Regions from separate parts of the Microbispora sp. H10836 genome, predicted to be linked through region 3. Evidence: predicted binding sites of a transcription regulator. Region 3 holds the regulator's gene; each other region holds the start of a gene.

Region 1 (7,576 bases), on a different contig from region 3:
GTGCGCGGCAGGCGGACGGCTCCGGAAGCACGGGCGGCACCCGGACCACGGATGGCACCGGGACAACGGGTGGCGCCCGGACCGGGAGTGGCCTCGGCGGAGGCACCGGCGGGCCCGCGGAGCGCACCCGATGGCTGGTCGTCCTCGCCTGCTGGTGGGTGAGCTGGCTGGCCGCGCTCGGCCTGGTGTTCGCCGGCCCGGCGCGGGAGGGACTGACCGGCCTCGGCACGCCGCAGGCCGCCGCGGTCGCCGTCGCGGCGCTCCTATGCGCCTCGGCCGTCCGCGAGGTCACCGCCCGGCACACGGGTGCGGGGCACGGTCGCGCGGCGCGGCCCGCGACCCGACCGCAGGTCCGCCTCAACTCTGCCCATAACCCTGCCCATAACCCTGTCCTCAACCCTGCCCATGACCCTGCCGAACGGCCGTCCGGCAGGCCCGTCGCCGCGGCACCGGCCGTCCGTGCGGCACACGCGGGACGCACGGACGGTGGGGAGGATCATCAGCCGGGCGACGGCCCCGAGCTGCCGGAGCTGGCGTGCCAGAGCCGCCGCTGGGGCTCCCCCGGGTGGCCGAGGAACCGCCCCTCCCGCGCGGCCGGCGGAGCGCCGTTGTCGGAGTAGGGCGACACCCGGAAGCCGTTGCCGTACTCGATGGGCCGTCCGCCCACCCCGGCGCCGGGTGCGGGCACCTCGCTGATCACGGCGCGTACGGCGTCGAGCCCCTCGGTGCGCCACACACGGTCGAGGTCGGCGAGGTTCCAGCAGTGCACGGCGCGCAGCGAGACCGCCCGGCCCCCGGTGCGCCGCACCACCCCCCTGGCGGCCAGCAGCCACGACCCGAACACGGTCGCGGCCGTGTGCGCCTGCACCGACTCGAAGAACGTCAGGTCGATCGGGCCGGTGGAGTCGTCGACGGTGGTGAAGATCACCCGTTGTCCCGACCGCACGGCGGGCGTCTGGGTGGCGACCTTGACCCCCGCGACCAGGATCTCCGCGCCGTTGCGCTGCCGGAGCAGATCCCTGGCCCGCGTCACGCCGAGCGCGTCGAGCAGGTCGCGGTAGAAGTCCATGACGTGGCGGCTCACGTCCATGCCGAGGATCTCCAGCTCGGCCTCGACGGCCTCGGCCTCGGTCATCTCCGGCAGTTCTCCGGGCGCGACATGTTCGGTGAACCCCATCGGGAGCTGTCCCTCCGCACCCGCCGGAGAGCCGCGGTCGAGCGCGCCGACCTGGGCGATCAGGTCACGCCTGGTCAGCCGTCCGGGCCGCCAGCGCGGCTCCCCCGGCCGCAGGCCGTGCAGCGCGTCGAACCCGCCGACCTCCACGATCCGCTCGGCGACCGGGCGCGAGGGCCTGGCCCGCCCCCAGAAGTCGGCCAGCGAGGTGTACGGCCGGCCGGCGACCATGCGGTCCACCTCGGCCTCGCTCACCCCCCGGACGGCCGAGAACGGCACCCGCAGGCCGTACCCGCGGCCGTACCCGCCGGGGTTCTCCTCCGCCGGTTCCGTACGCTCCACCAGCCAGGTCTTCCCCGAGCGGTTGACGTCGAGGGGCAGGACGTCCACCCCGCACCGGCGGGCCTCGTCGAGGATGACCCGGCTCGGGTACATGCCGGGATCGTGGGTGAGCACGCCCGCGAGGAACGCGGCGGTGTGGTGCCGCTTCAGCCAGGCCGACTGGTAGGTGGGCAGCGCGAACGCCGCCGCGTGGGCCTTGCAGAACCCGAACCCGCCGAACGCGTCGAGCACCTTCCACGCCTGGTCCACGACGTCAGGCGCGTAACCGTTCTCCCTGGCGAGCGGCACGAACCAGGCGCGTACGGCGGCACGGCCCTCCGGCGTCCCGAGTGCGCGGCGGGCCCGGTCGGCCTCCGACAGTCCCGACCCGGTCATGACGTCGATGACCTTCATGACCTGCTCGTGGAAGACGACCACCCCGTTGGTCTCCGTGAGCGCCTCGCGCAGCGACTCGTGCGGGTAGCGCGGCTCGCGGAAGCCGTGCCTGGTCTCCAGGTAGGGCGTGACCATGTCGGAGTTGACCGGTCCCGGGCGGAACAGCGAGATGTCCACGATCAGGTCGTGCATCGTGCGCGGCTCCAGCTTGGCGACCAGCTCGCGCTGTCCCGGCGACTCGATCTGGAAGCAGCCGATCGTGCGGCTGAGCCGGATCATGTCGTAGGTGTCGGTGTCGTCGCGTGGCACGGCGTCCAGGTCGATCTTCCGGTTTTCGACCCGTTCGACCTCCTGGATGGCGTAGGCGAGCGCCGACTGCATGCGCACCCCGAGCACGTCGAGCTTGAGCAGCCCCGCCTCCTCGACGTCGTCCTTGTCGAACTGCGACATCGGGAACTCCAGCAGGCTGCGCTCGACCGGCGTGCGGTCGCGCAGCGTGGAGTTGCCGATCAGCACGCCGCAGGGGTGCAGCGCGATGTGCCGGGGCAGCCCGTCGAGCCGCTCGGCCAGGCGGAACACGGTCTCCAGCGACCGGTCGTTCAGCCCGCTGTCGCGCAGCTCCGGCAGGTCGGACAGCGCGGCCCTGATCTGCCTGGCCCGCACCTGCGGGAACGCCTTGGCGATGACGTCGATCTCGTGCGGCGGCAGGCCCATGGCGGCGCCGACGTCCCTGATCGCGCTGCGGGCGCGGTAGGTCTCCATCATCGACACGCAGGCCACCCGGTCCTCGCCGTACCGGTCGAGGATGGCGCGGTAGCAGTCGAGGCGGCGGGCCGACTCCACGTCGATGTCGATGTCGGGCAGGCCCTTGCGGCCCTCCGACAGGAAGCGCTCCATCAGCAGGCCGTGTTCGAGCGGGTTCACCTCGCCGATGCCGATCAGGTAGTTGACCAGGCTGCCCGCCCCCGAGCCGCGGATCGCGCACCGCACGCCCATCGCCCGGATCATGTCGGTGATGCCGACGACCGCGGTGAAGTATCCCGACAGCCGCTTCCGCTCGATGATCCCGAGCTCGGCCGCCAGGCGGTCGCGGGCCTCCGCCGAGCGGTCCAGGCCCCGCCGGGCCAGCCCCTCCTCGCACCGGCGGCGCAGCAGGGGGACCGGGTCCTCGCCGACCTCCGGCAGGTGCAGCCGGGGCCGTTCGGGTTCGAGCAGGGGCACGATCTCGACGGGGTCGAGCACGCACCGGTCGGCCACGCGGCGCGTCTCGGCCAGCAGCCGCCCGGCCCGGCCGGGATCGCCGCCGCAGATCCGCGCGGCCACCCGCGCCATCTCGGCGCCGTCCTTCAGGTACGCGTGGGCCGTGGGGTCGTCCAGATGCCGCCCGTCGAGGGGCACCAGCTTGCGCGCCGCGTCGAGCACGTTGCCGACCTGGTGGTCGGCGGCGTCCAGGTAGCGGACCGCGTTGGTCAGCACGACCGGCACGCCCATCGAGTCGGCCAGCCCGATCATGCGGGCGGCGGTGTTCGCGTCGCGGTAGCCGTACAGGTCGGACACCTCGACGACCAGGTCGGGGACCACCGCGCGCCAGGCGGCCAGCAGGGCGCGGGCCTGGTCGTCGCGCCGCTCGGCCACCGCGCGGCCGACCCCGGAGCGGGGTCCGAGCAGCACGGTCAGCCGCGGCTCCCCGTCCGGGCCGGTCGCGTGCTCGGCCACCATCCCCGGCGTGACGCGCGGCTCGCCGCGCTCCCCCGCGTGGTGGGCGGCGGTGACCAGGCGGCACAGCGCGGCCCAGCCGTGCGAGCGCGCGAGCACGACGACCCGCGCCGGCTCGGCCGCCGTCCCCCGGCCGTGTCCCGCGCGGTGGCCGTGTCCCGCGCGGTGGCCGTGTCCCGCGCGGTGGCCGGGTCCGGTGCGGTGGCCGGACGGCAGGCCGCCGCCGAACAGGTCGTCCGGCACGGAGCTCTCGCCGAGGGCCAGGTCGACGCCGGCGACCGGGCGGACACCCCGCTCGTGGCACGCGATGACGTGCTTGATCGCGCCGTAGAGGCCGTCGCGGTCGGTCAGCGCCAGCGTGTCCATGCCGTGCTCGGCGGCCCGCCGGACGAGGGCGGCGGGGAACGCGGTGCCGTACCGCATCGAGAAGGCGGACGCCACGTGCAGGTGGGCGAAGGCTTGCGTCACGGGCGCGCCCCCGTCCGTCCCCCGGTCCGTCCTCCAGCGGCCCGTCCCCCGGTCGTCGTGGGTGGCTGGAGCGTTCCCATCAGTCCCAGGCCCTCAGCAGGAGCCATCCGCCGCTGGCGGTGTCGAAGCGCAGTTCATAGGTCCCGACCTCCTTGCCGGCCGCGGCCCCCACTCGCCAGAAGCGCCGCTCGCCGGGATCGGCGTCCGAGGTCTTCCACCACTCCCTGGCGACCACCCAGTGGTCCTGGATCTCGCGGACGGTGTAGAGCCGGTCACGCCAGACGAACTGAGCAGGGTGCCCGTCCCGGACCCACACCTCGATCGGATCGCCGTAAAGTCTGCTCAAGACTCCTTCTCCCTGTGGCTTTCTGGCCACCCGGGGGAAGACGGGCGGATGATTCGGACGGAATCGCCGCTACTTCGAACATACGTTCCCAGGAGGGGGAACGCAAGTCGGCCCGACCCGTTCGCGGGAGCGAAAGCCCAGGAAGCGCGTCCGGCGGATCACTCGCCGAGCCAGATCCCACCGCCTCGGTAGGGCGGTTCCTCTCGTTCGGTCGAGTCCGTCACCGTCGCCCAGAGGCGCGCCGTCCCCGGCTCCCTGACGACGGCCGTCAGCTGGGTGTGCCCGAGCGGGCCCACGGGAAACGTCCCGTGCGTCCACTGGCCGCCCGACAGGTGACCGACCGTCGTGTTCCACTCGTTCTTCGCGTAGAACAGCCAGAACCCGCCCCGGCCGTCGGCCTCCAGCCGCAGGTGAGGATCGAGCGCGGGCTCGCCCGGCAGGCTGTAGCTCCACCGTCCGTTCTCCCGCCGCAGCAACAGCGTGCTGCCGCAGTAGGTCACGTCCTCCTCCTCGGTGCCGCAGACCCAGGCGACCCAGCCGACGGCCGCCACCCGGCCCGACTCGTCCATCGCGAGGTCGACGAGCTCGGAGAGCTGGTTCCGGTGCAGGGCGGGGACCGCGGGAAGCGGGACCGTGCTCCAGGACCAGCCGTTCCACCGGGCCACGGCGGCCCGGCCGCGGCTGGAACCGGCCGCCCAGACCTCGCCGCCGGGCAGGCCGTCCACGTCCTTGGCGACCAGCGGCGGCCGCGCCTCGCGCCAGGCCCTGCCGTCCCAGCGCCGCAGGTCCGCCCGGGAGCCCCAGGCTCCCTCGGCTCCCCCGGCGCCGTCCAGGAAGTTCGCGTTCACGATCGCCCAGACGTCGCCGGGAGCCGCCGCGTGCACCCGCTTCAGGTCAGCGCCCGGGCCGGGCGCCGCGGTCCATTCCCGCCCGTTCCAGTGCGCGGCGTTCTCCCCGCCGAACAGCCACACGTCGCGGTCGGAGTACGCGACCACGGCTCTCGGCTCGGGCACCGTCGGCGGGGCCGCGACCTCGTGCCACCGCCCGCCGTCCCCGCGCAGCAGCAGCGGCGCCTTCGTCTCGGACCCGCAGGGGTGGGACACCCGCGTGCCGGCCGCCCACACGGTCCCCTCGCGGGTCACGGCCAGGCCCCCGAGGCGGTCGCGGTAGTCGTAGTACGCGGTCCGCCACCCGCCGCTCCGCCCGCCTTCCCCGCCCGGCTCCGGCGTCGGCGACCCCGTCAGGCAGGAGGGCGACGGGCGCTCCGGCGCGGCGAGCGCGCTCACGGCGTCGGACTCGTTCCAGGTCTCGAGATCGCGGGGCGTGGTCGACGCGCACGCCGCCGGCAGAACCATCGCGGCCAGCGCCGCCGTCACCCGCAGAATCCGCGTCCGCATATCCATAGGACGTGGCGGCCGGTCATCCGGTTCTGCCGGAACTCCAGGCCCAGGCCCAGCGGGCTCAACCGGCGTGTTCCGCGTAGGCGGCCGGGCGGCGGCCCGTATCCGGGCGCTTACCATCTATCTCGGCCGGAACTCCCTGAGCGGGATCAGCGCACTCTGGAGCCGACATGCCCTACCGAACCATGCGTATCGACCTCAACTCCGACCTCGGTGAGGGCTTCGGCCAGTGGAGGATCGGCGACGACGAGGCGCTGCTGTCGATCGTCACGAGCGCCAACGTCGCCTGCGGATTCCACGCGGGAGATCCGGTGATCATGCGGCGCACCTGCGAGACCGCGGCCGCGCGCGGGGTGGTGATCGGCGCGCAGGTCGGCTACCGCGACCTGGCGGGCTTCGGGCGGCGGTTCGTCGACGTGCCGCCCGCCGAACTCGCCGACGACGTCATCTACCAGATCGGGGCGCTGGACGCCTTCGCGCGGGTGGCGGGCACCAGGGTCAGGTACGTCAAGCCGCACGGCGCGCTCTACAACGCGATCGTGCACCACGAGGCGCAGGCCGCCGCGGTGGTCGCGGCCGTGCGCGCCTATGATCCCGGCCTGCCCGTGCTCGGCCTGCCCGGCTCGGTGTGGCTGCGGCAGGCCGGCCAGGCCGGGCTCACCACGGTCTCCGAGTGCTTCGCGGACCGCGCCTACACCCCCGAGGGCGCGCTGGTGCCGCGCGACGTGCCCGGCGCCGTCCTGCACGACCCCGCCCTGGTCGCCGAGCGCTGCGTGCGCATGGCCATGGGCGAGCCGGTCGAGGCCGTCGACGGGACACCGCTCACCGTCACGGCCGACTCGATCTGCGTTCACGGCGACAGCCCCGGCGCCGTCGCCATGGCCCTGGAGGTCCGTGACGCGCTCAAGGCGAGCGGCATCGGCCTGGCGCCGTTCGTCGAGGAGGACCTGTGAACGCACGACTGCACCGTTGCGGCGAGCACGCGGTCCTGGTCGAGCTCGACCGTCTCGAGGAGGTCGTCGCGCTCTACGACGCCCTCGTGGCCGACTCCCCGCCGGGAGTCGTCGACATCGTCCCCGCGGCGCGGACGGTGCTCGTCCGGTTCGAGCCGCCGGCGCGCCACGCCGTGGTGGAGTCCGCCGTCCTGGCCGTACGGCCCGCGGGAGGCCGCCGTACGACGACCGAGGAGGTGGTGATCCCGGTGGTGTACGACGGCGACGACCTCGCCGACGTGGCCACGCTGACCGGGCTGACCGAACGCGAGGTCGTGGCGGTGCACACCGGGACACCCTGGACCGTCGCCTTCTGCGGGTTCGCCCCCGGCTTCGGATACCTGATCGGCGGCGACCCCCGGCTCTCCGTGCCGCGGCGGCCGGAGGCGCGTGTGCGCGTGCCCACCGGAGCCGTGGGGCTCGCCGGGGAGTTCAGCGGGGTCTACCCGCGCGAGTCGCCGGGCGGGTGGCAGCTGATCGGGCGCACCGAGACCGTGGTGTGGGACATCGCGGCCGACCCGCCCGCCCTGCTGCGCCCGGGGGTCCGGGTACGGTTCGCGGAGGCCCTGTGAGTACGGAGGCCCTGTGAGTGAGGCGACTGTGAGCGCCGGTGGGAGCGAACCTCGGCGGGCGCTGGTGGTGCTGGCTCCCGGTCCCCTCACCACCGTGCAGGACCTCGGGCGGCGCCGGCACAGCCATCTCGGCGTCGGGCGTTCCGGCGCCGCCGACCGCGGCGCGCTGCGGCTGGCCAACCGCCTGCTGG
Region 2 (7,576 bases), on a different contig from region 3:
GCCGATTATGGCCACTTAAGATCAAGCGGCTCACAATCGGACCGTAAGGTGGGTCCTTTGATCGGGAATCGGGCTTATGAGGGGTTGGTCATGATGAGGGGTCGACGGCGACTGGCCGCGGCCACGCTCGTCGCGGTGGGAGCCGTGACGTTCGCGGCGGCCGGCGTCACCGGCACGGCGCAGGCGCGCACCGCCGCGCCCGCGGGAGCGGTGACCACGGCGACCGTGCCGCCAGCGTTACCGGCGCTCCCGGCGCGCGCCGCCGCCTATCCGCCGTTCACCGCGCCGGGCAAGACGCTCAGGCTCGGCGCCAAGGGCTCGGCCGTGAAGGCGCTGCAGTCCCGGCTCAAGGAGCTCGGATACATGCCCGGCGCGGCCGACGGCCGGTACGGCGGGGCCACGCTGACGGCGGTCTGGGCGTTCCAGAAGGTGCAGGGGATCAAGCCGACCAGCACGATCGCCGCCCGCACCTGGAGGGCGCTGGAGAACCCCCGCGCGCCCAGGGTCCTGGTGCCCCGGGGCAAGCCGACGCGCGTCGAGGTGGACCTGACCAGACAGGTGATGGTTCTGTACCGGGGCGGCGCGCCGGTGATGATCAGCCACATCTCCAGCGGCAGCGGCATCCCCTACACCGAGTACGCCACCTGGAACGGCAAGCGGCAGCGGTTCTCCGGCAGCGCCCGCACGCCGACCGGCGACTACACGACCACCTGGCGGGTCAAGGGCTGGCACCGGTCCTACCTCGGGCAGCTCTACAACCCGATCTTCTTCAACGGCGGCATCGCGCTCCACGGCGCCCTGTCGGTGCCGCTCTACCCGGCGTCGCACGGCTGCGTGCGGCTGCCCATGAACGTGGCCGAGGTCCTGCCGGGCATGCTCGGCAGGGGCGTCCCGGTGCACGTCAGGGGTGCCTTCAGGCGCTAGTGCCCCTCCCGCCAACCTTTGCCCCGTCGCGTCGCCCAGAGCGGCACCTCGCTGCGTTGTCGTCGTCGCTCGTAGCTCCGCTACGAGCTCCTCCTCCGCCTTGCGATGCACCACTCTGGCCACCGCTCCGTCCGGGCAAACTTTGGCGGTCGCGGCACCAGTTCCACCCCCGGAGGGGCTCCGCGCGAGGTGCTCGCGCGGGGCCCCTCCGCCGTCTCGTGCCCACGTTTGCGCCACACTCCTCGAACACGTATTCGTTGACAGCCTTGACAGTGGACATGATCGAATCTATGTTCGATGGAGTGGGCGTGGGACTCGCGGCTCGCGCCCACCCCGTTGGAATCGTGCCTTCGTCGTCGGCGGAGACGGATGCGGCACGGCCCGCGGCGTGGGCCGGACGGGGAGAGGGGAAGCTCCTCGTCCGGCCGCCCACGGGAGCCTGAGAAAGCGTCGGGCGATCTCGAGCGGTTCACGGGATCTCCCGGCCGGCGAAATTGTCGGTGCGATCTGCGACTGTGAGATCACCGGCGACCTTCGCCGGAGTGCCACGACTCAAGGAGGCGGGCATGACTGAGGAGAACGACGATCAGAAGAGCGGGCCCCGGCTCTCGCAGGCGGTTCTGGCACACCTCGCGGACGCCAGAGCATGCCTCGCGGACGCCACCGTCGGGCCCACCCCCGCGGACCGCTACGTGTCGGCCCACCTGGCGGCCCTCCGTGCGGCCGCCGGGATCCTCGCGGCGCGTCCGCGGCCGATGGACGGCCGCAGGCGGCGCCTGCGCAGCGCCTGGGAGCTGCTGCCGGAGGCCGAGCCCAAGCTCGCGGACTGGGCGGCCTACTTCGCGGTGAGCGCGACCAAGCGTGCGGCGGCCGAGGCCGGCATGGTCCGCGCCGTCACGCAGAACGACGCGGAAGAGATCATAGCGGAGGCGGACAGGTTCGTCGGCGAGGTCGAGTCGATCCTCGGTCTGCCCGGCCGCCCCACCCTGCCCATGGCCGGCTGACCACCGATCCCGGCACGGCGCGGATCGGCAGGGTCGCCACCATGCCGAGCACCGTCGCCAGACCTGGCCGGCTCGCTGCGGCCAGGCGTGCCGCAGGGGAGGACGAGCGGCGCGGCCGCGTCCGATGACCGGCCGCCGCGCGGTGTCTCAGGTCCGCTCCTGCCGTGGGCGGGCCGCGGGTGCTCAGACGGGGTCGCGCTCCAGGGGGCAGCTCATGCACCGGGGCCCGCCGCGTCCGCGGCCGAGCTCGCTGCCGCGGATCGGGATGACCTCGATGCCGTGCCTGCGCAGGTGGTTGTTGGTCGTGGTGTTGCGTTCGTAGGCGACGACCACACCCGGCTCCAGTGCCAGCACGTTGCAGCCGTCGTCCCACTGCTCGCGCTCGGCCGCGTGCACGTCCTGCGTCGGCGTGAGGACCTTGATGTCGTCCAGGCCGAGGGCCCGCGCGATCGCCTTGTGCATGTCCTCCGGCGGGTGGTCGGTGACCTTCAGCTCCTTGTCGGTGTCGCCCGGCTCCACCGTGTACGAGGGAAGCATGCCGAGCCCGGCGTACTTGGTGAACACGCCCACGTCGACGTTGGTCATCACGGTGTCGAGGTGCATGAACGCACGGGTCTTGGGCAGGTCGAGCGCCACGATGCGGGTCGCCGACCCCGCCCGGAACAGGTTGGTGGCCAGCATCTCGACCGCCTGCGGCTGGGTGCGCTCGCTCACCCCGACGAGCACGACGCCGCCGCCGAGCACCAGGACGTCGCCGCCCTCGATGGTGGCCGGGGCCATGCGCACGCCCTCGTACCAGACGTTGAACCCGCCGTCGTCCGGGTTGCCGTAGCCCGCGGCGAACAGCGGATGCCAGCGATAGACGGCCTCGTAGTTGACGGTCTCCCGCCTGCGCGCCTTCTTGCGCATCGCGTTGATCGACACCCCGTCGTACACCCAGCAGGAGGTGTCGCGGGCGAACAGGTGGTTGGGCAGCGGCGGGAGGACGAAGTCGTCCATCGCCAGGGTGTGGAAGGTGATGGAGCCCGGGTCGCAGCCCAGCTCCATGATCTCGCGCTTGGTGATCCCGCCGGTCAGCAGCGGTGCGAGCGCGTCGGCGTCGAGTGAGTCGAGCGTGTTGCGGATCGCGTCGGCGGTCAGCGGGCCGAACCAGTGCTCGTCGACGCTGCCGTCGAGGATGTGCTTGCGCGCGTCGGGGATCTCGATCACCTCGCGCAGGAGGTCGCCGAGGTGGTGCACCGTGACGCCGCGCCCGGCGAGCACGTCGCACCACTCGCGGTGCTCCTCCAGCGCGCGGTGCACCCAGAGCACGTCGTCGAACAGCAGGCCGTCCTTGTTGCCCGGGGTGAGCCGCTTGAGCGCGAGTTCGGGTATGTCGACCAGGACGCGGCGAAGCCTGCCCACCTCGGAGCCCACGTAAAACGTCATGTCCTGCACTATCCCCGCGTGGCGGGAATCACTCGTACCGGCGGCTCCCCGGTGCGGTGGCGCCGTCTGAGCCACACGCGGCAGGGCGTGATTCGTGCACCGTGACGGGGAGCCGCGTACGAGCCGGGCAGGAGGTCAGAAGGACTCGACGGCGCGGCGGGCCTCCGCGTCGAGCACACCCCAGTGGATGAACTCCTCGGTCAGCTCGACCGGCGACTTGTCGTAGATGACCGCGAGCGAGCGCAGGTCCTCCTGCCGGATGGACAGCACCTTGCCGTTGTAGTCGCCACGCTGGCTCTGGATCGTCGCGGCGTAACGCGCCAGCGGGCCGGCCTTGTCCTTCGGCAGCTGCGACAGGCGCTCCAGGTCGATGACCAGCTTGGGCGCGGGCGCGAGCGGACTGGGGGCGGCTCCGCCGGGAAGAAGCTCCGACACCGGCACTCCGTAGAAATCCGCGAGCTCGGCGAGCTTCTGCACGGTCACCGCGCGGTCGCCCCGCTCATAGGAGCCCACGACGACGGCCTTCCACCGTCCGCGGGACTTCTCTTCCACACCGTGCAGGGACAACCCCTGCTGGGTCCGGATGGCGCGCAGGCGCGCGCCCAGCGACTTGGCGTAGTCAGACGGCATCGTGTGGCCCCCGGCTTTCTATGTCTCTTCTCACTTGATTGTGCGCCCTTGTCCTAAGCGTTCCGAACACCGGGGCTGGTGCCTGTGACCGGCACCTTCGGTGACCGCTGCGTCGGGTTTTACCCAGGAAGGTCGCGTGTTGTGGTTACGGACAGTGACGGTAAAGCCGACACTCCCAAAGGTCAAGCTGATTGGAAAAAAGAGCGTCAAACAGTGCTCTCCCCGAAATCCCCGACACCCGGCGCGATGCGGCTTCCGATCCCCGATACGTAACCGGCACGTCTCCCGTCGCGTCCTCCCCACGCCGCCGGCGAGCGGCCCCGGGGGTGTATCACCCCTGGCGGGAGGGGGGTTCGCAGACGGCCCTGATACTCTAAGCAGACCGAACACCCTTTAAGACCCGTCCCGTGAGGCGGGAAAGGTGGTGACTTTTTCATGTCTGATGCCCGAAATCCGGCCCGCGCCGTCCTGGAGGGGCCCGACATCCACCGGGCGCTCACCCGGATCGCACACGAGATCCTCGAACGGACCAGGGGCGCGGAGAGCGTCGTCCTGATCGGCATCCCCACCCGCGGCGCCACCCTCGCGCAGCGCATCGCCGGGCGCATCGCGCAGTTCGAGGGGATCAAGGTTCCCGTCGGCGCCATCGACGTCACGATGTACCGCGACGACCTGCGCCTGCGGCCCGCGCGCCCGCTCGGCCGCACCGAACTGCCCCCGGACGGCGTGGACGGCAGGACCGTCGTCCTGGTGGACGACGTCCTCTACTCCGGCCGCACCGTGCGCGCCGCGCTCGACGCGCTGAACGACGTGGGCAGGCCCAGGGCCGTCCAGCTCGCCACGCTCGTCGACCGCGGCCACCGGGAGCTGCCGATCCGCGCCGACTACGTCGGCAAGAACCTGCCGACCTCCAAGAGCGAGAAGGTCAAGGTCTTCCTGGAGGAGACGGACGGGCGCGACGCGGTCGTGCTCATCAAGGAGGACGACCGATGAAGCGGCACCTGATCTCGACCGGCGACCTCACCCGCGACGACGCCCTCCTCATCCTCGACACGGCCGAGGAACTGGCCCAGGTCTCGCAGCGGTCCATCAAGAAGCTGCCGACGCTGCGCGGCCGCACGGTGGTGAACCTCTTCTTCGAGGACTCCACCCGGACCCGCATCTCGTTCGAGGCCGCGGCCAAGCGCCTGTCGGCCGATGTGATCAATTTCTCGGCCAAGGGATCGAGCGTGTCCAAGGGCGAGTCGCTGAAGGACACCGCGCTCACCCTGGAGGCCATGGGCGCCGACGCCGTGGTCATCCGGCACAGCGCCTCCGGCGCGCCGCACCGCCTGGCCAACTGGGTGCGCGGCAGCGTGGTCAACGCCGGCGACGGCACCCACGAGCACCCCACCCAGGCGCTGCTCGACGCCTTCAGCATCCGCCGTCGGCTGGGCCGGCTGGAGGGCCTGAAGATCGCCATCGTGGGCGACGTGCTGCACAGCCGGGTCGCCCGGTCCAACGTGCTGCTGCTGCACACGCTCGGCGCGGAGGTGACGCTGGTCGCGCCCCCGACCCTGCTGCCGGTCGCGGTCGGGACGTGGCCCTGCCAGGTCTCCTACGACCTCGACGCCGTGCTGCCCAAGTCGGACGTCGTGATGATGCTGCGGGTCCAGCTCGAACGCATGAACGCGGCCTACTTCCCCTCGGCGCGGGAGTACAGCCGCCGCTACGGCCTCGACCGCGACCGCTTCGCCCGCCTGCACGACGACGCCGTCGTCATGCACCCCGGCCCGATGAACCGCGGAATGGAGATCTCCGCGGAGGTCGCCGACTCGCCGCGCTCGACGATCGTCGAGCAGGTCACCAACGGCGTGACCGTCCGGATGGCCGTTCTCTACCTGCTGCTCGGCGGATCCGAGCCCGCGATCGGAGGCGCCGAATGAGCACCCACGACCTTCACGAGGGGACGGCTGTGAGCACCATCCTCATCAGGGGCGCCCGGATCCTGGGCGGCGCCCCGAGCGACATCCTGCTGCGCGACGGCGTCGTGGCGGAGACCGGCGACCTCGCGGGCGCGAGGGCCGACCAGACGGTCGACGCCGACGGGCTAGTCGCCCTGCCCGGCCTGGTGGACCTGCACACCCACCTGCGCGAGCCCGGCCGGGAGGACGCCGAGACGGTCGAGACCGGGACCCAGGCCGCGGCGCGCGGCGGGTACACCGCCGTCCACGCGATGGCGAACACCTCCCCCGTGGCCGACACCGCCGGCGTGGTGGAGCAGGTCTGGCGGCTCGGCCAGGAGCACGGCCACTGCGACGTGCAGCCCGTGGGCGCGGTGACCTCCGGCCTCGAGGGCCGCCAGCTCGCCGAGCTCGGCGCGATGGCCGACTCCGCGGCCCGCGTGCGGGTCTTCTCCGACGACGGCAAGTGCGTGTCCGACGCCGTGCTGATGCGCCGGGCGCTGGAGTACGTCAAGGCGTTCGACGGCGTCGTCGCCCAGCACGCCCAGGAGCCGAGGCTGACCGAGGGCGCCCAGCTCAACGAGGGCGAGGTGTCGGCCAGGCTCGGCCTGACCGGCTGGCCGGCGGTCGCCGAGGAGGCGATCATCGCGCGTGACTGCCTGCTCGCCGCGCACGTCGGCTCCCGGCTGCACGTCTGCCACGTCTCCACCGCGGGCTCGGTCGAGATCATCCGCTGGGCCAAGTCGAAGGGCTGGGACGTGACCGCCGAGGTCACCCCGCACCACCTCCTGCTGACCGACTCCTGCGCGGAGAGCTCGCCGCTCGGCCCGTACAACCCGATCTACAAGGTGAACCCGCCGCTGCGCACCGCCGAGGACGTGCGGGCGCTGCGCGAGGCGCTGGCCGACGGCACGATCGACTGCGTGGCCACCGACCACGCGCCCCACCCGGTCGAGGACAAGGAGACCGAGTGGGCCGCGGCGGCCATGGGCATGATCGGCCTGGAGACCGCCCTGTCCGTGGTCCAGGAGGCCATGGTCGAGACCGGCCTGCTCGACTGGGCCGGCGTCGCCGACCGCATGTCGGCGCGGCCCGCGAGGATCGGACGCCTGACCGGGCACGGCCGCCCGATCGAGCCCGGCGCCCCCGCCAACGTCACCCTGTACGACCCGTCGGGCCGGCAGCCCGTGGACCCCGCCGCGATGGTGTCGAAAAGCCGCAACACCCCCTACGAGGGGCTGACCCTGCCCGGCCGCGTCGTCGCGACGTTCCTGCGCGGCCGCCCCACCGTTCTCGAAGGGAAGCTCGTATGACAGCCCTGCTCGTGCTCGAGGACGGACGCGTCTTCGAGGGAACGCCGTACGGCGCCGTGGGCGAGACGTTCGGCGAGATGGTCTTCAACACCGGCATGACCGGCTACCAGGAGACGCTCACCGACCCCTCCTACCACCGGCAGATCGTGGCGATGACCGCCCCGCACATCGGCAACACCGGCGTCAACGACGAGGACCCCGAGTCCCGCAGGGTCTGGGTCGCCGGCTACGTGGTGCGGGAGCCGTCGCGGATCCCCTCGAACTGGCGCTCCCGCAGGACGCTCGACGAATATCTGCGCGACCAGGGCGTCGTCGGGATCGCGATGCCCGGCAC
Region 3 (7,576 bases):
CACCGGCCGGGCCGTCTGGGTGTCGGACGCCTCCGGCGAGGACGCGCTGGAGATCGGCACGCCCGGCGGCGAGATCCGCACCCTGGCCGCCGGGCAGCTCGGCCGGGTGCTCGACCTGGCCGCCGCGCCGGACGGCAAGCACGCCGCGGTCGCCACCCACGACGGGCGGCTCCTGGTGGTGGACCTCGACTTCGGGAACGTCCGCGAGCTGGACCGCACCACCCACGGCGACGTACGGCACCTGGCCTTCTCGCCGGACTCGGCCTGGCTGGCGTGGGCGCACGCCTACCAGCCCTGGCGCTGCCACCTGAAGCTCGCCCGCGTGGACGGCAGCACCGCGATCGAGGTGACGCCGCCGCGGTTCAACGACTACAACCCTTCCTTCACCAGGGACGGCAAGTATCTGGCCTTCCTGTCGGACCGCACGTTCAACCCGGTCTACGACAGTCACGTCTTCGACCTGTCCTTCCCCGCCAGCTGCCGGCCGTACCTGGTGCCGCTCAAGGCCACCACGCCCTCGCCGTTCGACCCCTCGCCGGCGGGCCGCGGCTTCAACGGGGAGGACGACGCCGGTGCGGACGCCAAGCGCGCCCGGAACGCCGAGAACGACGGCAAGCCGGGCCCGCCGCCGGTGACGGAGGTGGACGCCGACGGGCTGGCGGCGCGGATCGTGCCCGTGCCGGTGCCCGCCGCCACCTACTCCAACCTGCGTGCGGCCAAGGACGGCCTGCTGTGGCTGCGCCACCCGCTCGGCGGCCAGCTCGGCGACGGCACCGACCCAGGCGAGCCGGTCCTGGAACGCTACGACCTGGTCAGGCGCAAGCTCGGCGAGCTCTGCGGGGAGTTCGGGGCCTTCGAGGTCAGCGGCGACGGCACGCGCCTGGTGGCCACCGGCGGGCACGACCTGCGGACCCGTGCCACCGGAGAGGACGACGAGGTCGTCACCATCGACCTGGACCGGGTGGTCGTGACCGTCGACCCGGTCGCCGAGTGGCGGCAGGCGTACAACGAGGCCGGGCGGCTCATGCGCGACCACTTCTGGCGCGCGGACATGAACGGCGTGGACTGGCCGGGCACGCTCGACCGCTACGCGCCCCTCGTGGAGCGGTTAGGCGCCTACTCCGAGCTGATCGACCTGCTCTGGGAGGTGCAGGGCGAGCTGGCCACCTCCCACGCCTACGCACGGCCGGGCGGCGGCGCCCGCGATCCCCGGCGTCGTCAGGGCCTGCTCGGCGCCGATCTGGCCCGGGACGAGAACGGGGTGTGGCGGATCAGCCGCGTTCTGCCGGGGGAGTCCTCCGACCACGAGGCGCGCTCGCCGCTGCTCGCGCCCGGCGTCGCCGTCCGGGAGGGCGACGCGATCGTGGCCGTGGGCGGGCGCCCGGTCGACCCGGTCCGCGGGCCGCTGGCACTGCTGTCCGGTACGGCGGGGCGGCCGGTGGAGCTGACCGTCCAGCCCGGCTCCGGCGGCGAGACCCGCAGGGTCGTCGTCACGCCCATCGCCGACGAGACGCAGCTGCGCTACCACGACTGGGTGGCCGGGCGGCGGGCGTTCGTGCGTGAGGCGTCGGGCGGGCGGCTCGGCTACCTGCACGTGCCGGACATGATGTCGGCCGGGTGGGCGCAGTTCCACCGGGATCTGCATGCCGAGATGGGCTTCGACGGGCTCGTCGTGGACGTGCGTGACAACGGCGGCGGACACGTGTCCGAGCTGGTGCTGGAGAAGCTGCAGCGGCGGGTGACCGGGTGGTCGCTGGCCCGGGGGTACGAGCCGGCGCGCTACCCGGAGGACGCGCCCCGCGGGCCCGTCGTTGCCGTTACCGACGAGTTCGCCGGGTCGGACGGGGACATCGTCAGCGCCGGGATCAAGAACCGCGGCATCGGGCCGCTCGTGGGCACGCGGACCTGGGGCGGCGTGATCGGCATCGACTCGCGGTACTCGCTCGTGGACGGGACCGTCGTCACGCAGCCGCGGTACTCGTTCTGGCTGGAAGGCGAGGGGTGGGGCGTCGAGAACCACGGCGTCGACCCGGACGTCGAGGTCGTCATGACCCCGCAGGACCTGGTGGCCGGGCGGGATCCGCAGCTGGCGCGGGCGGTGGAGCTGGCCCTGGCGGCGCTGGAGGAGAGGCCTCCGGCGACCCCGCCGGAGGTGCCGCCGCTGCGGTGACCCCCGGGGACGTTGACGATCGGTCGGCCTAGCGGACAAAATTACGCCCGAGCCACAAACAAGTCATAGAGAAGTAGGCGTGCGGTCAGGGCATGCCGCGACCACCACCGCTCCGGCGGTGGTCTGGGGTGCGCGCCTGACCGTATGGCTCACCGTCGGCGTGCGCCCCGCGTGGGAGGCACGTCTTGTACAGACGCATTATCGGCGGGCTGGCGACCGCCGCCGCGATGGCGGCGACCGTTCTCGTCGTCACCGGTACGCCGGCGAACGCCGCAGGAACGGGCACCGGCTACCTGCACACCAGCGGAAACAAGATCGTCGACAGCACCGGCGCCACGGTCCGGCTGACCGGCATCAACTGGTTCGGCATGGAGACCGACAACAAGACCTTCCACGGGCTGTGGGCGAACAACCCGTGGCGGAGCCAGATCGACCTCATGGCGAACCTGGGCTACAACACCCTGCGGGTGCCGTTCTCCGACGACGCGCTGAAGCCGGGCGCGCAGGCGACGAGCGTCAACACCGCCTCCAACCCCGACCTGATCGGCCTGTCGCCGCTGCAGATCCTCGACAAGGTCGTGGACTACGCGGGCCAGAAGGGCATGCGCATCATCCTCGACCGGCACCGGCCGACCAGCGCGGGCCAGACCGCGCTGTGGTACACCTCCGGAGTCCCCGAGTCGACCTGGATCACCAACTGGAAGTCGCTGGCCCAGCACTACGCCGGCAACCCCACCGTCATCGGGGCGGACCTGCACAACGAGCCGCACGCCGACGGCACCAACCCGAACGCCACCGGCTCCTGCTGGGGCTGCGGCGACCAGTCGCGTGACTGGCGCCTGGCGGCCGAGCGGGCGGGCAACGCGATCCTGTCCGTGCAGCCCAACTGGCTGATCTTCGTGGAGGGCGTGAGCTGCCCGAGCGGCGGCCTGTCCAACATCTGGGACAACGACACCAGCAACGACGAGGACTGCGGCTGGTGGGGCGGCAACCTCACCAAGGCCGGCCAGTTCCCCGTACGGCTGAACGTGGCCAACCGGCTCGTCTACTCGCCGCACGAGTACGCCACATCGGTCTTCCACCAGAACTGGTTCGACGACCCGAACTACCCGGCCAACATGCCGGCCATCTGGGACAAGTACTGGGGATACCTGTACAAGCAGAACATCGCCCCGATCATGGTCGGCGAGTTCGGCACCACGCTGGCCAGCAACATCGACAAGGTCTGGCTCCAGGAGCTCATGAAGTACATGGGCACCGGAGTGAACGGCATGTCCTTCACCTACTGGTCGTGGAACCCCAACTCGGGTGACACGGGCGGCATCCTGAAGGACGACTGGGCCACGGTCGACCAGGCCAAGCAGAGCATCATCTCGCCGTACCTCATCCCGCCGGTGGGCGACAACCCGCCGGTGTCGCCCTCGCCGCGCGTCTCGCCGAGCGTGTCGCCGCCTGTGTCCCCGTCCGCGTCCCCCTCGGTGTCGCCCTCGGTGTCGCCGTCGTCTCCGGGTGGCAAGACCTGCACCGCCACGTACAAGGTCGCCAACCAGTACCCCGGCGGCTTCCAGGGCGAGGTCACGGTGAAGGCCGGTTCCTCGGCCATCTCGGGCTGGACCGTGAAGTGGGCCTTCCCGAACGGCCAGAGCATCAGCCAGCTGTGGAACGGCACGCTCAGCGCGAGCGGCGCCAACGTCACGGTGACGAACCTGTCCTACAACGGCGCGCTCGGGGCCGGGGCCTCGACCATGTTCGGCTTCAACGGCGGCTGGTCCGGCAGCAACGGCGTTCCGTCCTCGGTGAGCTGCACGGCGAGCTGAGCGGGCGGGTCACGTCAGCGCGGCGGCGATCCTGGACAGGATCTCCTCCAGGATCGCCTCCGATGTCGCGAAGTTGAGGCGGGCGAAGGTGTCGCCGCCTCCGTAGTTCGGGCCCGGGTTGAGTTTGACCCGGGCCTCCCGCTCCAGGAAACGCGCCGCGTCGGGCACGCCGAAGTCGAGCCATGCGAGATAGGTGGCCTCGGGCATGCGGTAGCCGACCGACGGGAGCCGCTCGGCGATGCGCCTGCGGTTGCGGTCCAGGATCGCCAGCACCTCCTCCAGCCACGCGTCGCCGTGCCGCCACGCGGCCACCGTGGCCTCCACGCCGAGGACACTGGGCGCCCCGTAGATGTGGGCGGGCTGGCGGCCGAGCGCGTCCCTGACGTCCTTCGCACCGATGTGGGCCACCGAGCAGTGCAGGCCGCCCATGTTGAAGGCCTTGCTGGCGGAGGTCAGCGTGACCGTGCGCTCGGGGAGGACCGTGGCGAACGGGATGTGGCGGGCCGGGGCGTACGTCAGGTCGGCGTGGATCTCGTCGGCGATCACGAGCGTGCCGTGCCGGTCGGCGTACGCGGCGACCGCCTCGAGCTCCTCACGGGTGAACGAGCGGCCCGACGGGTTCTGCGGGTTGACCAGCAGGAGCACCCGGACGGGCTCGCCCGGGACCTCGAACCTGCCGTCGGCCGTCAGCGGCATGGGCACCAGGCGGCGGTTCATCCCGGTGATGGTGGCGAGGAAGGGGTCGTAGGCCGGAACGTGCAGCGCCACGGCGTCGCCGGGGTCGGTCATGACGTGCAGCAGCACCTGGAGGGCCTGGTTGAGGTCGGTGTAGGACCGCACGCGGGCCGGATCGGCTCGCCAGCCGTACCGCGCCTCCATGCGCTCGGCGAACGCCTCCGCCAGGGGCCCGGCGGTCGGCTCGTCCAGCCAGGCGGGATAGCCGAGATCTGTCGCGGCGCGTCTCGCGATGGCCTCCGTGACCGCCTCGGGCACAGGGAAGTCCATGTCGGCGACCCAGGCGGGGATGACGCCGGACGCGGCGTGGGCCCATTTGATTCCGTCACGGCGGCGGGCCGCATCCAGGGACAGCGAGTCGAGTTTCATCCGACTCACCCTAATTGCCGATTAGCGACTACCGGAAAGGCGGTCGTCGCGCCCCGCGGTGCTGGGTGCCGCGGGGCGCGACGCGGCTACAGCTTGCGCAGGACGGCCGTGACCTTGCCGAGCACGGTTGCCTCGTCACCGGGGATCGGCTCGTAGTTCGGGTTGTGGGGCACCAGCCACACGTGCCCGTCCTTGCGCTTGAACGTCTTCACGGTGGCCTCGCCGTCGATCATGGCGGCCACGATGTCGCCGTTGTCGGCGACCGGCTGCTGCCGCACCACGACCCAGTCGCCGTCGGCGATGGCGGCCTCGATCATCGAGTCGCCGGAGACCTGGAGCAGGAACAGCGTGCCCTCGCCCACGAGCTGCTTGGGCAGCGCGAACACGTCCTCGATGCTCTGCTCGGCGAGGATGGGACCACCGGCGGCGATGCGGCCGACCAGCGGCACGTACGCGGCCGTCGGCCGGTTGAACCCGGCCTCCTCCTCGGTGGTGGCGTCCGGATCCACCCACAGCACCGGCTCTCCGGGCAGCCGGACCTCCAGGGCGCGGGGGCGGTGCGGGTCACGCCGGAGGTAGCCCTTACGCTGGAGCGCCGTGAGCTGGTGCGACACGCTGGAGGTGCTCGTCAGCTGTACTGCCTCCCCGATCTCCCGCATGGACGGCGGATAGCCGCGCTGCTGGACCGAGTCGCGGATCACCTCGAGGATCTTCCGCTGCCTGGGGGTGAGGCCAAGCGAGTCGCGCCTGCGAACCGCGAGGTCGCTGACGCCATCCGCTTGCTCACTACGGTCACCCACGATGCCACCTCTCAATCCGTGTTCCTCATGTCGCACAGAGCGACCGTACCGCGATTCAAGATCACCGTCAAACAATTGTTCGATATCCAGCGAAATCGCCGATCTCGCCGTCCACATCATCGTACGGGAGTTCGATCGATCCCGTGTTCGATTTACCCGATCTTCCAGGGTCGATGTACGTCCAGGTCAGAGCCTTGCGGAAATCGCGGAGGAAAAGCGCCGTAAAGGGTCTGTCTCGCGGCCGGCGGGGCAGGTGATGCGGCCGTGACCAGAGGTGCGACACGCGCGCCGAACAGGCACTTCCCCTCCCGGGGCCGCTTCGACTTGCGTTCAAGGTCGGGCACTTCTACGGTTGGACCACAACATCTAGTAGTCACACCGGTGTAAGTTCACCACACCTTGTGTTCGGGATGGGCGTTCAGGGAGGCGATGGAGTGCACTGTCCGTTCTGTCGCAACCCGGACACGCGGGTCGTGGACAGCCGCGCCGCCGAGGACGGGGCGGCGATCCGTCGCCGGCGCACCTGTCCCGAATGCGGGCGCAGGTTCACCACCCAGGAGACGGTGCTGCTGATGGTGAGCAAGCGCAGCGGGGTCACCGAGCCGTTCTCCCGGGAGAAGGTCGTCGCCGGCGTGCGGCGGGCCTGCCAGGGACGCCCGGTCAGCGAGGACTCCCTCGCCCAGCTCGGGCAGCGGGTCGAGGAGAGCATCCGGGGCACCGGCGCGGCCGAGATCGCCTCCCACGAGGTGGGCCTGGCCATCCTCGGTCCGCTCCGCGACCTCGACGAGGTGGCGTACCTGCGCTTCGCGTCGGTCTACCGCAGCTTCGAGACGCTGGCGGACTTCGAGGCGGAGATCGAGCGGCTCCGCGCGGCCCACGGCCCGGAGGGCGAGGAGTAGGCGCCTTCCGGGGGACCGGGACGAGGCGGGCGGCGGCGCGCGACGGCGCGGCGCGACGATGTGGTTGTAACGAGCGTGGTCCGGAGGAGGGGCTCCATCGGGCCCTGGGAGGGGGAAGTCATGACGGAGACCGTGAGCGGCACCGTATCGGGTACGGGGGGCCGGGGGGGCAAGCGCCCGCGCAAGGGCCTGAAGATGAAGCGCGTCTTCACCACCCCGGGCGTCCACCCGTACGACGAGGTCCGCTGGGAGCGGCGCGACGTCGTGATGACGAACTGGCGGGACGGCTCGGTCAACTTCGAGCAGCACGGCGTCGAGTTCCCCGACTTCTGGTCGGTCAACGCGGCCAACATCGTCACCACCAAGTACTTCCGCGGGGCGGTGGGCACCCCGCAGCGCGAGTCGAGTCTCAAGCAGCTCGTCGACCGGGTGGTGGGCGTCTACACCAGGACCGGTGTCGAGCACGGCTACTTCGCCTCCGAGGAGGACGCCGAGATCTTCGACCACGAGCTCAAGCACGCGCTGATCCACCAGATCTTCAGCTTCAACTCGCCGGTGTGGTTCAACGTCGGCACCCGCTCGCCCCAGCAGGTGAGCGCCTGCTTCATCCTCGCCGTGGACGACACGATGGAGTCGATCCTCGACTGGTACAAGGAAGAAGGCGTCATCTTCAAGGGCGGCTCGGGCTCCGGGGTCAACCTCTCCCGCATCCGCTCGTCCAAGGAACTGCTGTCCAGCGGTGGCACGGCCAGCGGCCCGGTCTCCTTCATGCGCGGCGCCGACGCG

The links. The regulator LexA, encoded in region 3, represses DNA repair genes until DNA is damaged. The targets are predictions, from matches to a motif close to TCGAACANNTGTTCGA.
Region 1: the regulator LexA is predicted to act here: its motif matches at 4,496-4,511, upstream of HHX30_RS34520 (DUF6504 family protein).
Region 2: the regulator LexA is predicted to act here: its motif matches at 1,207-1,222, upstream of HHX30_RS01645 (SAV_6107 family HEPN domain-containing protein).

What each region holds. Positions count from the first base shown of each region.
Region 1 covers NZ_JABBWU010000026.1:25,343-32,918, reverse strand. The annotation lists gene HHX30_RS34525 (DNA polymerase III subunit alpha) at 500-4,075, opposite strand; gene HHX30_RS34520 (DUF6504 family protein) at 4,155-4,421, opposite strand; gene HHX30_RS34515 (hypothetical protein) at 4,580-5,818, opposite strand; gene HHX30_RS34510 (LamB/YcsF family protein) at 6,007-6,774, shown strand; gene HHX30_RS34505 (allophanate hydrolase subunit 1) at 6,771-7,385, shown strand; gene HHX30_RS34500 (biotin-dependent carboxyltransferase family protein) at 7,399-7,576, shown strand, end outside.
Region 2 covers NZ_JABBWU010000001.1:354,276-361,851, reverse strand. The annotation lists gene HHX30_RS01650 (L,D-transpeptidase family protein) at 91-924, shown strand; gene HHX30_RS01645 (SAV_6107 family HEPN domain-containing protein) at 1,491-1,928, shown strand; gene HHX30_RS01640 (arginine deiminase) at 2,112-3,356, opposite strand; gene HHX30_RS01635 (transcriptional regulator) at 3,492-3,986, opposite strand; gene pyrR (bifunctional pyr operon transcriptional regulator/uracil phosphoribosyltransferase PyrR) at 4,422-4,979, shown strand; gene HHX30_RS01625 (aspartate carbamoyltransferase catalytic subunit) at 4,976-5,911, shown strand; gene HHX30_RS01620 (dihydroorotase) at 5,941-7,242, shown strand; gene carA (glutamine-hydrolyzing carbamoyl-phosphate synthase small subunit) at 7,239-7,576, shown strand, end outside.
Region 3 covers NZ_JABBWU010000015.1:123,674-131,249, reverse strand. The annotation lists gene HHX30_RS26300 (S41 family peptidase) at 1-2,170, shown strand, start outside; gene HHX30_RS41970 (cellulase family glycosylhydrolase) at 2,356-3,987, shown strand; gene HHX30_RS26290 (MalY/PatB family protein) at 3,997-5,091, opposite strand; gene lexA (transcriptional repressor LexA) at 5,178-5,894, opposite strand; gene nrdR (transcriptional regulator NrdR) at 6,326-6,790, shown strand; gene HHX30_RS26275 (vitamin B12-dependent ribonucleotide reductase) at 6,911-7,576, shown strand, end outside.